3 regions of the Streptomyces sp. NPDC102441 genome follow, and region 1 is predicted to be linked to each of the others. Evidence: riboswitches for the same ligand, from Rfam matches in the RefSeq annotation. Region 1 holds a riboswitch; each other region holds the start of a gene.

The links. Region 1 has a riboswitch for cobalamin ahead of ACIREO_RS22025 (ABC transporter substrate-binding protein). Riboswitches for the same ligand answer to the same signal wherever they lie in the genome.
Region 2: it holds a riboswitch for cobalamin, as region 1 does, so the genes downstream of both, metE (5-methyltetrahydropteroyltriglutamate--homocysteine S-methyltransferase) here and ACIREO_RS22025 (ABC transporter substrate-binding protein) in region 1, are expected to answer to the same signal.
Region 3: it holds a riboswitch for cobalamin, as region 1 does, so the genes downstream of both, ACIREO_RS35985 (cobalamin biosynthesis protein) here and ACIREO_RS22025 (ABC transporter substrate-binding protein) in region 1, are expected to answer to the same signal.

What each region holds. Positions count from the first base shown of each region.
Region 1 covers NZ_JBIWKH010000009.1:332,369-337,636, reverse strand. The annotation lists gene ACIREO_RS22030 (ABC transporter permease) at 1-632, opposite strand, end outside; gene ACIREO_RS22025 (ABC transporter substrate-binding protein) at 634-2,208, opposite strand; cobalamin riboswitch at 2,268-2,396, opposite strand; gene ACIREO_RS22020 (sugar-binding transcriptional regulator) at 2,482-3,453, opposite strand; gene ACIREO_RS22015 (FGGY family carbohydrate kinase) at 3,560-5,020, opposite strand; gene ACIREO_RS22010 (transketolase family protein) at 5,017-5,268, opposite strand, start outside.
Region 2 covers NZ_JBIWKH010000003.1:31,347-36,614, reverse strand. The annotation lists gene metE (5-methyltetrahydropteroyltriglutamate--homocysteine S-methyltransferase) at 1-1,278, opposite strand, end outside; cobalamin riboswitch at 1,433-1,653, opposite strand; gene ACIREO_RS06410 (polysaccharide deacetylase family protein) at 1,714-2,613, opposite strand; gene ACIREO_RS06405 (glycoside hydrolase family 43 protein) at 2,827-4,365, shown strand; gene ACIREO_RS06400 (GNAT family N-acetyltransferase) at 4,404-4,742, opposite strand; gene crtI (phytoene desaturase family protein) at 5,096-5,268, shown strand, end outside.
Region 3 covers NZ_JBIWKH010000022.1:50,115-55,382, forward strand. The annotation lists gene ACIREO_RS35960 (hypothetical protein) at 1-40, opposite strand, end outside; gene ACIREO_RS35965 (alpha/beta hydrolase) at 225-1,367, opposite strand; gene ACIREO_RS35970 (class II aldolase/adducin family protein) at 1,435-2,094, opposite strand; gene ACIREO_RS35975 (anion permease) at 2,341-3,591, shown strand; gene ACIREO_RS35980 (hypothetical protein) at 3,604-3,828, shown strand; cobalamin riboswitch at 3,997-4,126, shown strand; gene ACIREO_RS35985 (cobalamin biosynthesis protein) at 4,255-5,199, shown strand; gene ACIREO_RS35990 (cobyric acid synthase) at 5,196-5,268, shown strand, end outside.

The DNA of each region.
Region 1 (5,268 bases):
GGCCCGTGCCGCCCCGCCGCCACACCGGCGCGGATCTGCCGTGCCAGATCACACAGGTGCCTGGCCGTCAGTACGGTGACCGGCAGCACCAGGACAGCCGGCTGCGCCACCAGCGCGGCCGTGTCCATGCCGATGGCGGTGGCCGGCAGCAGCCCGGCCGCCAGCGACACCGAGGCGACCAGCAGCAACCCGAGCACGAACTCCGGGACCGCGTGCAGCACGACGGCGGCCGTGTTCAACGTCCGGTCGACGCGGCTGCCCTCCCGCAGCCCGGACACCGTGCCCAGCAGCGGCGCGAGCACCGTGACCAGTACCAGCGCGGGCAGGCCCAGCAGCAGCGTCACGCCGATGCGGCTGCCGATGTCGTCACCCACCGGCAGCCCGGTCGTCAGGGAGTTCCCGAAGTGACCGCTGGACAGGCTGCCGAGCCAGTGCCCGAAGCGGGTCCAGGCAGGCTCGTCCAGACCCAGCTGTGTACGGAGCGCGGCCACCTGTTCGGGCGTGCCGAGTTCGCCGCGGAGCACGTCCGCCGTGTCACCGGGCAGCAGTGAACCGACGGCGAACACGGCGACCAGCACCACCAGGCACTGGAGGACCGCCAGCAGGGAACGCCGAAGAAGGTAGGCGCGCACGTCAGCCGACGCGGACCCGGTCGAACCGGGCCCAGTCGTGCGAGTTCGGCGGTGCGGCGCGCAGGCCGCTCACCGACGGGCCGATGGCGTCGTTGGCGTCGGAGAAGGCCCACACCAGCAGCCCGGACCCGTCCCGGGCGATCTTCTGGGCCCGTGCGAGCAACGCCAGCCGGTCCTGCTCCCCACGGGTGGTGCGGGCGCGGTCCAGCAGCGCGTCGAACTCCTCCGAGGTGTACTGCGTCTGGTTGCGGGCCGCTCCGCCGCGGACCCGTTGCTGGAGGAAGTCGGAGACCGGCAGCGTGGAGGTGGTGTTGAAGGCGGCGACCCCCTTCGTCTTGATCTCGCTGAAGTACGTACTGGAGGCCCTGACGTTGGCGGTCACCTCCAGCCCGACCTCGCCCAGCTGTCGGCCCATCAGGTTCGCTGCGGCCTCCCACGCGGCGTCGACGGGGCTGGTCTCCACGGTGACGGGCAGTCCCTCCGCACCGGCTTCCCTGACCAGCCTCCGCGCCTCCCCGACGTCCCGTTCGCGGGGCGCCAGGCCCTCCGGATAGCCGCGCAGGCCCATCCCGAACAGGTCGTTCCCCGGCTCACCGTGGCCGGCCAGCGCGACCCGGACCAGTGCCTCCCGGTCGATCCCGAGCTGTACGGCCCGTACCAGCCGCGGGTCGTCGAAGGGCTTGCGGCCGGTGCGCAGCAGCAACTGCTGCGCGGTGGCACGCCGTGCGGTCAGCAGTCGCGTCGAGCCTTCCCGCTTCAGCCGTTCCACGGAGGCGCCGGCCATGTCGGCGGCGTAGTGGACCTGCCCGGACAGCAGCGCGTTGAGCCGCGCCGACTCCTCGTTCGCGGGGACGATCTCCAGCTCCGCTATGTGCGGGGCACCGTCCCAGTGGTCGGCCCATCGCCGGTAGCGGGCGGTGCCGCCGGGCGTGAACGACACATAGGTGAAGGGGCCGGAGCCGACGGGCTCGTGAAAGTCCTTCGTGCCGTCGGGGATGATCTCGGTGCCGGGGCCTGCGAAGACGGTGGGGAACTCGAAGTTGGGCGCCTTCAGTGCGAAGACGACCGACCGTTCGCCGTCTGCCCTGCTGGCGTCGAAGTCGATCGCGGAGAGCAGTACCTGCGAGGGCGAGCCGGTGCCGGGGTCGGCGGCGCGCCGGTAGCTGTGGAGGACGTCCTTCGCGGTGACCGGTTTCCCGTCGTGGAACTCCGCCTTGCGCAGACGTATTCGCCACCGGGTGCCGGAGGTGTCGCTCTCCCAGGATTCCGCGAGCCGCTCGCGGACGGACATGTCGTCCGCGTAGGTGGCCAGGGTGTCGTAGAGGGCCTTGGCGCGGGCCTGGTCGACGAAGTTCGGGGCGACGTGGGGGTCGAGGGTCTCCTGCGAGCCACCCGCCGTGAAGGCTGCGCGGAACCGGTCGCCCCCTCCCCCGTCCTTCCTGTCCGCACCACAGCCGGCGAGCAGGCCGGACGCGGCCAGCCCCAGGGCCCCGCCGGCGGCCAGCACGCTCCGTCTGCCGGGCTCAGGGCGGTTGCCGGGTTGTGGCCGGTGCCCCGGCTCCGTCCGGGCATGCATCGTCACAGTCGATCCTTTCCGGGGGTGTCCTCGCCCCTGCTGTCGGACCGGCGACGGGTCAGTCTCCTGGCTCCCGGATCGTCGCTCTCCTCCGCCTTCCCATCCGCGGCTGCGGACAGTGACATACAGAAGGACCGCTCCCCGGTCACAGTGGCGGGACCGCGCCGGACTCGCACCGGCTTCCTGATCCCCGTCGCCTCGTGGGCTCATTGTGACCCATGAGGTCGCCGGAGCGTGCCCCGGCTCTCGCCCCGGGCTCCGGAGCAACCGCGGTCAGCCGCGCAACACGTCCCGCGCCACGTCGGCATCGGTGATCAGGATGTTGACCCACCCGCCCCGCACCGCTCCTCGGATGGCCTCCACCTTGTCCTTGCCGCCCGCCACACCGATCCGGCGCTCCACGGCTCGGAGGTCGTCCGGCTCGATCGCGATGAGACGGTCGTTGAAGGGCGCGTCCACGGGCTCGCCCTCGGCGTCGAAGTAGCGGGCGCATACGTCGCCGACCGCCCCCAGCTCTCTGAGCCGCTGCTGGTCCTCGGCGGTGACGGCGTTGCCCGAGCGGCGCAGCAACGGCGACGGGTCCAGGCTGCCGATGCCCAGAACGGCCAGCGTGATGCGGGACCACGCCTGCATGACCTCCGCCATGGCCGGCTCCCGCGAGAGCAGGTCACGCAGCTCGCGGCTGCCGACCAGCGCCGCGGAAGGGGCGAAGACCGGCCGCGCCCCGGTGAGTTCCGCCAGGCGGCTCGTCAGCCGTGTGGCGTGCAACTGCACCTCCGGGCTCCCCGATCCGCCGAGGATCTGCACGACCTCATGGGCAACGGACGAGGTCTTGGCCCGCATGACCTTGACCGATTCCAGCAGGGTGGCGCTCCACGAGGACACGCCGATGACATCGCCTCCCTTGAGCGTGGCGTCCAGATAGGTGGCGGTCGCCGCGGCGAGGGCCGGAATGACGTCGGCGCCCGATCCCTCCGTCTCGACCACGACCGCGTCACGCAGGCCGTAGCGCTCGACCAGCGCATCCTCCAGCTCGGCGTGCACGCCTTCGGGTGAGACCACCACCGTACGGACCACACCCCGGTCGACCGCTTCCTTGAGGAGGCGGGAGACGCGGGGCTGGGACATATGGAGATGCGCCGCGATCTCCGGCTGCCTCACGCCGCGCTCGTGGTACATACGAGCCACCTTGACCAGCAGCCGGATGTGGTCCGGGCTGGGAGTGGACGACGCCACCGCCACCATGCCTCCAACTTCCTTGGTCCCGAGAGTCAGGCGCCGGATCGCACCGCACCGTCGCGGGCCATTCTATTCGCGGGGCGCTCGCTCGCGCCGGTGGTCATGGTGTCCCTCACCTCGCGCGTGCCCCGAGGTCGCGAGCGGCCCCGAGGCGCTGGTGCCAGCGGGCGACGGCATCGCTCCGGCGGGCGTCCTCCCAGGCGGGTGCGAAGATCCTCAGACCGCTGTCGGCACGCCGTTCCAGCTCGCCGGCCGTCCACAGGCCGGCGCCGAGACCGGCCAGATGGGCCGCTCCCATCGCGGAGAGTTCGTGATGCGGTGTACGGGCCACGGTCATGTCACTGATGTCGGCCTGCAGTCGCATGAGCTCGTCGCAGCGGCTCAGCCCGCCGTCGGCGACGACGTGGCGCAGCCCGGGCAGGACTGCGAGGACGTCATTCACCTGAAAGGCGACCGATTCCAGTGCTGCGCGAGCCAGTTGGGCGCGGCCGGTCCCCAGGCCGAACCCGGCGAGCACGGGCACGGCCCGGGCGTCCCACCAGGGTGCGCCGACGCCGCCGAAGGCCGGCACCAGGGTCGCGCCGCCGGCGTCCGCGTCGGAGGCGAGCCGGAGCACCTCCTCGGGTGTGCAGCCGAGGAGTTCGGCCAGCCAGGTGATGGTGCGCCCGGTGGAGCGGATGTTGGCCTCGTGCGCGTACGTCGTCGGTCCGGTGGACCAGGCCACTGTGGTGCACAGATCCTCCGCCGGCCGGGACGAGTCCGTGACGGCCATGACGGAGGAGCCGGTGCCGTAGGTGACCTTGACGGTTCCCCGGCGCCAGCCGGCGTGGGCGAACAGCGCGGCGTGCGAGTCACCCATCACCGCGAGCACCGGGGTGCCGTCGAGCAGCGGCGTCAGTCCGCGGATCTTCCCGAAGGGCCCGGTGGAGGGGACGATGTCGCTCAGCGCCGCCCGTGGGACGCCGAACAGCGCGAGCAGTCCGGTGTCCCAGTCGCCCGTTGCCAGGTCCATCAGCTGGGTCCGGGAGGCGTTGCCGATCTCCGTGACCGACTCCCCCGTCAGCGCGTGCAGAAGGTAGGCGTCGACGGTGCCCAGGGTCCAGGCACCGGAACCGCCGCGTACGCGGGAGGGGTCGTGCGCGTCGAGGAGCGCGGACATTTTCAGCGCGGAGAACATCGGGTCGAGCGGAAGGCCGGTGCGCCGGCGGATCTCCTCGCTCCGGCCCGCCCTGCCGAGACGGGCCGCATGCTCGACGCCGCGCTGGTCCTGCCAGCTGACGAGAGGGGCGACGGGCAGGCCCGTCGCCGTGTCCCATACGACGACCGACTCACGCTGCGTGCTCAGAGCCACCCCGGCCACGGCGCGCGGGTCACTGTCCCTGAGGCAGTCGGCGACTGCGGCGCGGACGCTGTCCAGGAGTGCGGACGCGTCCTGTTCCACCAGGCCGGGGCCCGGGTGGGACTGTGCCAGAGGTGCCTCGGCGCGGGCGGCGATGCGGCCGGCGGCGTCCACGAGCAGGGCTTTGGTGGAGCTGGTGCCCTGGTCGACGGCGAGGATGTGCGATTCCCTCAAGTGCGCCCCAGAACGTCGCGCGCGGCACCGGCGATGCCTTCGGCGCTCAGGCCGAAGTGGTCGAGCAGGAAGGACGCGCTTCCTGTCGGGGCAAAGGCCGGCACGCCGAGCATCCGCACCGGGACGGGGTGGTGCTCGGCCACCACCTTGGCGACGGCTGCTCCCAGGCCACCGGAGAGGAGTCCTTCCTCGGCGGTGACGATGGCCCCGGTCTCCCTGGCCGCGGCCACCACGGACTCCACGTCGAG
Region 2 (5,268 bases), on a different contig from region 1:
CCCGTACGGCTGGGAGCGGTGGGCGTCGGCCTCGGTCACCGCCGTGGTCCGGGCGCGGACGGCGGGGTCCCGGGTGACGGGGGAGTGCGCGCGGGACGCCAGGTCGGCCCGGTTGACGGCGAGTTCGGCCGCGATGGCCTCGGTGCCCCGGGTGAGTCCCCTGGCCAGGGTGACGATCTCGGCGGTCTTCTGCCGGGCGAACGCCAGCCAGCGCAGGACCTGCGGCTCGATGTCCCGTTCGGCCGCCGTGTCGAGCGGGACGTGCAGCAGCGAGCAGGAGGACGCCACGTCGATCCGTCCGGCGAGCCCGAGCAGGGTGCCCAGGGTGGAGAGCGACTTCTCCATGTCGTTGATCCAGACGTTGCGCCCGTTGACGACTCCCGCGACCAGGCGCTTCCCGGGGAGTCCCCCGACGGCGGCGAGGGCTTCCAGATTCCCGGCGGCGGCCTCCGTGAAGTCCAGTGCGAGCCCGTCCACCGGTGCCTCGGCCAGGACGGGAAGAGCCTCGCCGAGCCGGCCGAAGTAGGAGGCGACGAGCAGCCTGGGCCGGTCGGTGAGTGTGCCCAGGTGCTGGTAGGCGCGCTCGGTGGCGTCGAGTTCGGCCTGGGTGCGGTCCTGGACGAGAGAGGGCTCGTCGAGCTGTACCCACTCGGCTCCCGCCGCGCGCAGGTCGGCGAGCACCTCGGCGTACACCGGCAGCAGACGGTCCAGGAGCGTGAGCGGATCGAAGTCCGCGGCCACGCCGGGGGCCGGCTTGGAGAGGAGCAGGTAGGTGACGGGACCGACCACCACAGGCCGGGCGGACATCCCGAGGGCCACGGCTTCGTTGAGCTCGGCGACCTGTTTGGCGGAGTCCGCCGCGAAGGCGGTGTCGGGGCCCAGCTCCGGGACGAGGTAGTGGTAGTTGGTGTCGAACCACTTGGTCATCTCCAGCGGTGCGACGTCCTGCGTGCCGCGTGCCATCGCGAAGTAGCCGTCGAGTGGATCGGTGGCGACTGCCTCGCGGTGGCGGGCGGGGACGGCTCCGACCATGACGGTGGTGTCCAGCACATGGTCGTAGTACGAGAAGTCCCCGGTCGGGACCTCGCCGATGCCTGCTGCGCTCAGCTGCTCCCAGTTGGCGCGGCGCAGTCCGGCGGCTGTGGCGCGGAGGGCACCGGCGGTGACACGCCCCTTCCAGTAGCCCTCGACGGCCTTCTTCAGTTCCCGGTTCTGTCCCTGCCGGGGGAAGCCGTGCACAGTGGACCGCGTTGCCGTGGTCGCGTGTTCGGTGGTCACGGAGATCTCCTTCGCGAGATGGATCCCTGAGATCCCGGAGACGGGACGAGAGCGCGAAGGGTGACGTACCGGACGGGCGCCGAGCGACGCGGGGATCCGTCAGGTATGTACGCCGACCCGCCCACGAGGTCACCGGGATGTCCGCGCGCGGTTCGTTCGCGCGCGGGCAGATGGCAGGTCTTCGGACTCGCGGGCACGCCCTCCAGGAGGACACCTAATGGCCGTCGCTTCCCAGGCCCGGTACGTCGGACCCAGTGCGTATGACGGCGGTCGTTCCCGCTCACCGCTGCGGGGCAGTCCCGGAATTCCACCGGGTTCCCTCTTGCGACGCATCCCGCATGGCGGACGGGGCGAACCAGCTGCGCCCTCCAGCCTACGGGGCCGTCCGAGGCCGCGGTGCGCCAGGTCCAGCATGCGGATGGTGGAGGCGCCGGCTCACCCAGGACCCGTGTTCCGGGCCCAGATGCGCTGAAGGGCCCGGTAGTCGATCACCGTGATGCCCTCCCGGGCCACCGCTTCCCATGCCCCCGGCGACGTCAGGAACGCGTGGTCCGTACGGCGCACCGGCCGGCCGCCGTCGACGGTCCCCGGCTCCTGGCCGCCGAGACCGGGATGGACGGCCCATTCGCTGAGTCCGGCCGGCAGATCGTGGAGCAGCCTCACATAACGGGCAGCCTTGTCCTCCGTCGCGAGGGAGAAGCTGTCCAGGAAGTCATGGTCGACGACGGGCAGCGCCCGACGCCGCATCGCCCGTAGCCCCGGCTCGAGCCATACGCGGACGGCGAGCCCGTACTCCGCGGCCAGCCCTGCGGTCAGGTCGAGGATGTCGTCGCGGCCGCCGTCGGCCAGGCAGTGGAAGTCCAGGTGGGTGGGCGTGAGCCCCGCATCGGTGACGGCCTCGATCTGCGCGCGGAACTCGGTCTCGACCTCGTCGGGCCGGGCCCTGCCGAGGACGGCGGCGCGCCCGTCAGGGGTGGGCTCGAAGAAGCCGCCCGCGGAGTCGAGCAGGGAGGGAACCCTCTCCTTGGCGGTCAGGGGACCCCAGGGCCGGTGCGGCGTCTCGCACACCATCGTGAGGTGGATCCCGAACGGGATCCACGGCCGCCGCCGGAGCATCCGCACGGCGTCCGGTGCCGCCGGACACACGGTCATGAGGCTGCACGAACTGGCGATCCCCTGCTCGATCGACTCGATCACCGCGGCGTTGATCGAGGGATCCATACCGAAGTCGTCGCAGTTGACGATCAGCAGGCGGGCATCGGGCGGAAATCCCAGGGCCCGGTTCCACCGCGCCGAGGACGTCACGGGCGGGGGTCCGACGGCTTCTCGATCCATGCCCGCAGTCTGGGCCCCGCCCTGACGATCGCGCACATGGATTTGTGCGTGCAGTAGGCGACCCGGCGTTGTCGAAGCGCGTTGTTGAAGCGCTTCGACAAACACTCGCTACCGCCAGGTCTATTGACACCCCGATGCGGTGCTGCCATCTTCGAAGCGTTTCGACGATCATGGCCTGGGGACCCGGTCCTGGCCCGAACCTGAGGACAGACCATGGTGCTCTTCGACAATCCCGTGATTCCCGGCTTCAGCCCGGATCCGAGCATCTGCCGCGTGGGCGAGGACTACTACGTGGCGACGTCCAGCTTCGAATACGTACCCGGCGTGCCGCTGTGGCACAGCCGGGACCTCGTCCACTGGCGGCTGATCGGACACGCCCTGGACCGGCCTTCGCAGCTGGAGCTGCCTGACACGGCTCCGTCCTCGTGCGGGGTGTACGCGCCCACACTGCGGTACCACGACGGCCGGTTCTGGATGATCACGACCGTGGTCGCCGGTGCCGGCAACGTCCTGGTGACCGCCGAGGATCCCGCCGGTCCGTGGTCGGACCCTGTGCCGGTCGGCGTGCCCGGCATCGACCCCGATCTGGCCTGGGACGACGAGGGCGACTGCTGGTGCGTGTTCTCCCACGGTGGGATCCGCGGGGTGCGCATCGAGCCGAAGACGGGCGAACTGCTCGGTGAGCCGGTGGAGATGTGGTCGGGCAGCGGGCTCAAGTACCCCGAGGGCCCGCACCTCTACAGGATCGGCGACTGGTGGTATCTGCTGCTGTCGGAGGGTGGGACGGAGAGCGGGCACGCGATGTCGGTGGCCAGGGCCCGCACGCTGCCGGGCCTTTTCGAACCGCACCCGGACAACCCAGTGCTGTCCCATCGCAGTACGGATCACCCGGTGCAGAACACCGGCCACGGCGACTTGGTGCAGGCGCACGACGGCAGCTGGTGGATGGTGCTGCTGGGCACCCGGCCCCGCGGGGACACTCCTGGGTTCCACGGCATGGGGCGTGAGACGTTCCTGGCACCGGTGCGATGGGAGGACGAATGGCCGCTGCCGGGGCCGCTGGGACTCCGCGCCGAGGCGCCGGGACTGACTCGGCGCCCCTGGCCCGCCGAGCCGCACCGCGACGACTTCGACTCCCTCGCACTCGCACCCTGCTGGGTGTCGCCAAGACGGCGCGATCCGGACGACGTCCGCCTCGACGAGAGGCCGGGCCACCTGGTGCTGCACGCCCGGGCGGACGGCATGGACAAGCCCGGCGGGGTGTTCGTGGGGCGGCGTCAGCGCGATCCCGACTGCGGGGCGCGGACGCGGATCGACGCCGGTGAAGGAGGCCGGGGCGGCCTCGCCGTACGGCTCGACGAGGCGCACCACTACCAGGTGGAGACCGAGGACGGCCTGGTGCGTGCGGTCGCCCGCATAGGCCCGCTGCGCCAGACCGTCGCCGAACGCGCCGGGCCCCGCGGGCCTTTGACGCTGCGGATCGACGTGACGACCACGGGGATCCTGCCGCCCACAGTCACCGTACGTCCCGAGGACCCCGGCGCCGTCGCGCGTGCCGGCCTGCGCGTCGGCGGCCCCGACACCCTCCGCCTCGGGTACGAGACCGACGACGGGGACTTCGAGGTTCTCGCCGAGCTCGACGGCCGCTACCTCACCACCGAGGTCGCCGGCGGCTTCACCGGCAGGGTCATCGGCATGTACGCGACCCAGGGCACCGCCGCCTTCGACTGGTTCGAGCTGAGGCCGGCCTGAGGGGCACCGAGGCCGGCCGCCGGCCGGGCCGACGCTGTTCAGCGAGCCACGACGGTCTCCAGCCACTGGGTGATCTCGGGCGTGACAGGGTCGGTGAGGTCCGCGAACTCCTCGTGCCTCTTGAGGAACTTCGCCACATAGGGGCAGACCGGCACGATCCGCTTGCCCGAGTCCCGTACGTGGCCGAGTGCCTCCCGCACGAGGACGGAGGCCAGCCCCCGGCCCGCGTAGGCGTCGTCGATCTCGGTGTGGAAGAAGACGCGCTGCCCGTCGCGGTCGCGGTAGGCGGTGAACCCGGCGCCCGCCCCGCCGACGAGGATCTCGTAGCGGTGCCTGGTGTCCACGTGCCGGACGACGGGGGTGTCGGCCTGGGTCATCGTGTGCTCCCTCTCTGTCGTGCCGGGTTGCCACGCGGTGCGATGGCGGCGTGGTCGACCCGGACCTCCATCATGAGCCGGAACGCCGTGCGCGGTGACCCCGGCCCTGACGCCCCCGGACCGCCGCAGGCGCCCGGCTGTCCTCGTTCGGCTCCGCCGTTCCGTCCGCCGTCCGGGTGAAGTCCGCTCCGACCGGGCCGGGTGCCGGGCAGGCATAGGGGCATCCGCGGGTCCTCGCGGCCGGAAGACCGGTGGACGCGGAAGCGGGCACCGGGGCGAAAGGGGATGTCCATGCTCGGTCCACGGGCGGCGCGGGCAGGAACCCTGGGCACCACCCGGAACGGGGCGGGCGCATGAGGACCGTGCCCGGCCCCACGGACCACGTGGTGGTGGTCGGCGCGGGCCTCGCGGGCCTCGCCGCCGCCCTCCATCTGCTCGGGTCGGGACGCAGGGTGACCGTCGTCGAGCGGGACACCGGGCCCGGAGGCCGCGCGGGACGGCTGGAACTCGGCGGATACCGGATCGA
Region 3 (5,268 bases), on a different contig from region 1:
CGGGTGGACGGGGGGCCGGCCTGGTGCGCCGGGTCGTCACGGCCTTGCGGGCGGTCGCCTGGGGTCGCGGGCGGACAAGTCGCAGCCTGGAGTCGCGCGGGGTACGGGACGTCACGAGAGCAGTCTTGCCTCTGACGGGCCGAAAGCCCAAACGGAAGCCGTGTCACCGGGGTTCGGAGGGCTTACGCGCGGGGGCGCCAACCGGGCGGTTCCGGCCCATCAGCTCACATCAGGGGCGTGAGGAAGCGCCTGAGCGTCTCTTCGTAACCGGCAGGGTCGGCATTCCACATCGCCGCATGCGGAGCCTGCGCCACGGAGTGCAGGGTGACCAGATCGGGGCGGCGTGCGGCGAGTTCCCGGGACGGCTGCCAGGGAGCCAGGGTGTCGTCGGGGCCGTGGACGACGAGCGTGGGGGCGTGCAGGGCCGTCGGCACCGAGGTGTCCATGAGCGGGGCACCGTGCAGCCCGGTCTGGCCCTGGGCGGCCCGGACGGCGAGAGGCAGCAGCGCGGAGGGGACACCCCGGGCCGAGGCGAGGGCGCGCAGGGTGGTCCTCCAGTCCAGGACCGGGGAGTCGAGGACGAGGCCGCTGATCCGGTCGTGGAGGGCGGAGTTGACGGCCGCGTGCAGGGCCATCGAGGCGCCGGACGACCAGCCGTACAGGATGACCTTCTCGGCCCCGTAGCGCACGGCGTACCGGATGGCCGCGTCGAGGTCGCGCCATTCGGACTCGCCGAGGTGGGCGAGTCCGTCCGGGGAGCGCGGGGCGCCCGCGTCGCCGCGGTAGGCCAGGTCGAGCACCGGGAACTGCTGGGCGTTGAGGAACCCCATCACGTTCATGGGGTGGTCCCTCGTGGTGCCGAGGCCGTGCACCGCGATCACCCAGGTGTCGCGTGCGGCGGGTACGAACCAGGCGGGCAGGGCGCCGAGTTCGCCGGGGACCTCGACCTCCTTGTACGCGACGCCGAGGGCGGCCAGCGGGTCGCCCCGGTGGATCTCCGGGGTGAGGCGGACCCGGGCGCCCGGCTTGAGGCTGCCGAGGGTCACGCGCTCCAGCCGCCGGACGACGGTGTCGGGAGAGATCACGGAATGGCCGCCCGGCACCTGTTCGGTCACGGGGCCGACCACCGCGTGGACGCCTCGGCCGGCCAGTCCGTACGTACCGGGGCGCAGCGCGGGAAAGGAGCGGGTCAGAGTGATCTGCCCGGCCGCGGTGGCGTGCACGGTAAGACGGCGGTCGGCCGGGAAGGGCCGTGGCGAGGACGCCCCCAGGGCGGCGTCGCTGGCGTAGCGGCCGGCGGCGACCGCTGCCGCGCCGACGCCGAGGATCGAGGTTGCGGCCACTGCCGCCGCTGTTGCCGGGCGCACGGCTCCAGTGTCCTGGGCGCGGGCGCCATTTGCCAGTGGGCAGGGGCCGTACGGTGCGGCTCCGGGCTCAGCCGGGCTGGCCGTACCCCTTCAGGGCGTCCTGAACGTCGCGTAGCTGGGCCGGGGTGAGAAGGCTCGGCCGGTGGCCGGGTACGGAGCTCGCGGTGAGCCAGAGCCTGCACATCCATTCGAGCTGGGCGGTGCGGTCGTAGGCCTCGTCGAGGGTGTCCCCGTAGGTGACGGTGCCGTGGTTACGGAGCAGGCAGCCGGTGCGGTCGCGCAGGGCGTCCAGCATGGCGTCGGCGAGCTCCTGGGTCCCGTAGCGCGCGTAGGCGGCGGTGCGGACGGGGCCGCCGAGCAGGGCGGCGGCGTAGTGGATGAGCGGCACTTCGGGGACGAGGGTGGAGACGGCCGTCGCGTGCACGGCGTGGGTGTGGACGACGGCGGCCGCGTCGCCGGCACGGTAGACGGCCAGATGGAGCGGGAGTTCGCTGGTCGGGGCCAGTTCGCCCAGGACCTGGCGCCCTTCGAGGTCGACTCCGACAGCGTCCCCGGGGCCGAGCCGGTCGTACGGCACCCCGCTGGGGGTGACCAGGACGACTCCGCCGATCCGGGCCGACACATTGCCCGAGGTGCCGACGACCAGGCCTTCCGCGGCCGTCCTGCGGGCCGTCTCGACGACACCGTTCCACGCCTGCTCGATCGCGTTCCTGTCCACGTCACTCATGCGGGGATCCTAGAGTCACGTGACCGATGTCTCCCCAACGGGGCAAATCGGTCGCCGCCGGATGCCCCGGCCGCGACCGGCGCCGTGCCCCGCACCGGCGGCGACGGTCCGGCCCACCCCTCGCGCACACAAGCGGAATCGGTGCACGCGGTTGGGGTCACCGTGCCGCCCTGCCGAGTTCATCTTCCGTTCACCCTGGTTGCTTACGTTCCACGTGCCAATGACGTCGAACGATTGCCTGGGTAAATGGAACACATCACGCTGCTGCTCGCGATCGTGATCGTGACAGCTCTCGTGTTCGATTTCACGAACGGTTTCCACGACACCGCCAACGCGATGGCCACCACCATCTCCACCGGCGCACTCAAGCCCAAGACAGCGGTGGCGATGTCCGCCGTTCTCAACCTCGTCGGCGCGTTCCTGTCGGTGGAGGTCGCCAAGACGATCTCCGGCGGGATCATCAACGAGAACGGCCTCAGAACCGAGGTCATCTTCGCGGCGCTCGTCGGCGCGATCCTGTGGAATCTGCTGACCTGGCTGGTCGGCCTGCCCTCCAGTTCCTCCCACGCACTCTTCGGCGGCCTCATCGGTGCCGCGGTCATGTCCGCCGGCTGGTCCTCGATCAACGGCGGAACCGTCGTCACGAAGGTCCTGCTGCCCGCGATCGCCGCGCCCGTCGTGGCCGGTCTCGCCGCGCTGCTGGCCACGAAGCTGACGTACCGCCTCAACCGGAAGATCACCGACGAGGCCCAGCTGAAGTCGACCGCGAAGGGGTACCGCGCCGGCCAGATCGCCTCGGCCGGTCTCGTCTCGCTCGCCCACGGCACCAACGACGCACAGAAGACCATGGGCATCATCACCCTGGCCCTGGTCACCGGGGGCGTCCTCTCCCCCGGCTCCAACCCGCCGGTCTGGGTCATCGCCTCAGCCGGTATCGCCATCGCGATGGGCACCTACCTCGGCGGCTGGCGCATCATCCGCACGATGGGCAGCGGCCTCACCGACCTGCGCCCGCAGCAGGGCTTCGCGGCCCAGACGAGCGCGGCCACGGTCATCCTGGCCTCCTCGCACCTCGGCTTCTCCCTCTCCACCACGCAGTCCTGCTCGGGCGCCGTCATGGGCGCGGGTCTCGGACGCAAGGGAGGCACGGTCCGCTGGTCCACCGCCACCCGGATGTTCGTGGCCTGGGGCCTGACCCTGCCCGCCGCCGGTCTGATGGGCGCGGGCGCCGAGTTCCTGACCAAGCAGGGCCCCTGGGGCGTCACGGCCGTCGCCGTCCTGCTCATCGCGGGCTCCAGCGCCATCTGGCTGCTGTCGCGCCGCAAGCCGGTCGACCACAACGACGTGGCCCCGGGCGCCGAGGCCGCGGGCGTCGTCACCACCGCAGTCGCGGCGGTCAGCCCGCCGCCCGCCGGTACCGTCGCACCGGAGTTCAAGACCACCATCCCGGCCCCGGCTCCGACGGCCGGAACCCCGGCCGACCCGGCCACGGTGTAAGGACAGATCCGCATGAACATCGACTGGGCAGCTCTCGCCTCCGTCTTCGGCGTCAGCCTCGTGGTCACCGTCGCACTGGTCGGCCTCTTCACCCTCGGCGTCACGGGTCTCGCCAGGCAGACGTCGACGGCGCAGAGCGGCGGTGGCGGCGGCGCCCTGGCGCGCACCGGCGCGTACGCCTGCTTCGCACTGTGCCTGGCGGCCGTCGCGTACGGGATCTATCTGATCGTCGCCTGAGAGGCCGTCAGGCAGCACACCGGGCCGGACACACGTGGTGTGTCCGGCCCGGTGTGCGTATCGGCACAGCCTCGCAGGTCAACGGCAGGTTGACGGGCGTTCGCGGGGCATGGTGGACTGCCGGAGCCATTCAGGCCGACCGGTGCCGGTCGGCCTGACGGCGACAGGAGAGGAAGCCGGTGCGAATCCGGCGCGGTCCCGCCACTGTCACCGGGGAGCAGCCTCCATACGGAAGTCACGGTCCGCCACCGCGGACTGGAAGGCCGGAGGAACTGCGGATCCGGAAGCCAGGAGACTCTCGTCGCCGGTCACGTCGAACCAGGGCGCGGACCCTGAGTGAGGACACACGCCATGCCCGGCTGCCCTGCGTCGCCCGCCGCACCACCTGCCACCGAGGTCCTTCGAGGCGCGACGGCCGGCTGAGCGGTGCGAGCCGACCGCATCTTCGCGTACGGCGCCGCCGCAGGGCTGATCGGCGACCTGCTGCTCGGTGATCCCCGGCGGGGCCACCCCGTCGCCGCCTTCGGGCGTGGTGCGGCGGGCGCCGAGAGCCGGCTGTGGCGCGACCACCGCGGCTGGGGCGCCCTGCACACGCTCGTCTGCGCCGGTGGTGCCACGGGCGCCGCCGCGCTGGCCGCCCGTGCCGTACGGAACCGTCCCGCCGCAGCCGTGGCGCTGACCGCCGCCGCCACCTGGTCCGTCGTCGGGGGCACCTCGCTGGGCCGCGAGGCCCGGGCCATCGGCGGGGCGCTGGCCGCCGGGGACATCGAGCTCGCCCGGGAGCGGCTGCCGCATCTGTGCGGCCGCGATCCGCAGGCGCTGGACGGGCAGCAGATCGCCCGCGCGGTGGTGGAGTCCGTCGCCGAGAACACCTCCGACGCCGTCGTGGGAGCCCTCGTGTGGGGCGCGCTGGGCGGGGTGCCGGGACTGGTCGCCTTCCGGGCGGTCAACACGCTCGACGCCATGGTCGGGCACAAGTCGCCCCGCTACCGGCGCTACGGCTGGGCGTCGGCCCGGCTCGACGACGTCGCCGGCTGGCCCGGGGCCCGGCTCACCGCCCTGCTCGCCGTGGCCGCCGGGGGGCGCCCGCGCGAGGCGGCCCGGGCCTGGCGGGCCGACGCGGGGAGGCATCCCAGTCCCAACGCGGGCCCGGTGGAGGCCTCGTTCGCGGGTGCGCTCGGCGTACGGCTGGGCGGGACCCTCGCGTACGGCGGGCGGGTCGAGCACCGGCCGGTGCTCAACGGCGAGGCCGGCCGGGACGTGCGGGTCACGGACATCGAACGCGCGGTGCGGCTGTCGCGCCGGGTGAGTGTGCTGGCCCTCGCCGTGTGTGCGGCGGGGCGGTCGGCCATGGGACGGAGAGTCGGATGAGCGGCGGGCTGCTGGTCGCGGGAACCACTTCGGACGCGGGCAAGAGCGTCGTCACGGCCGGGATCTGCC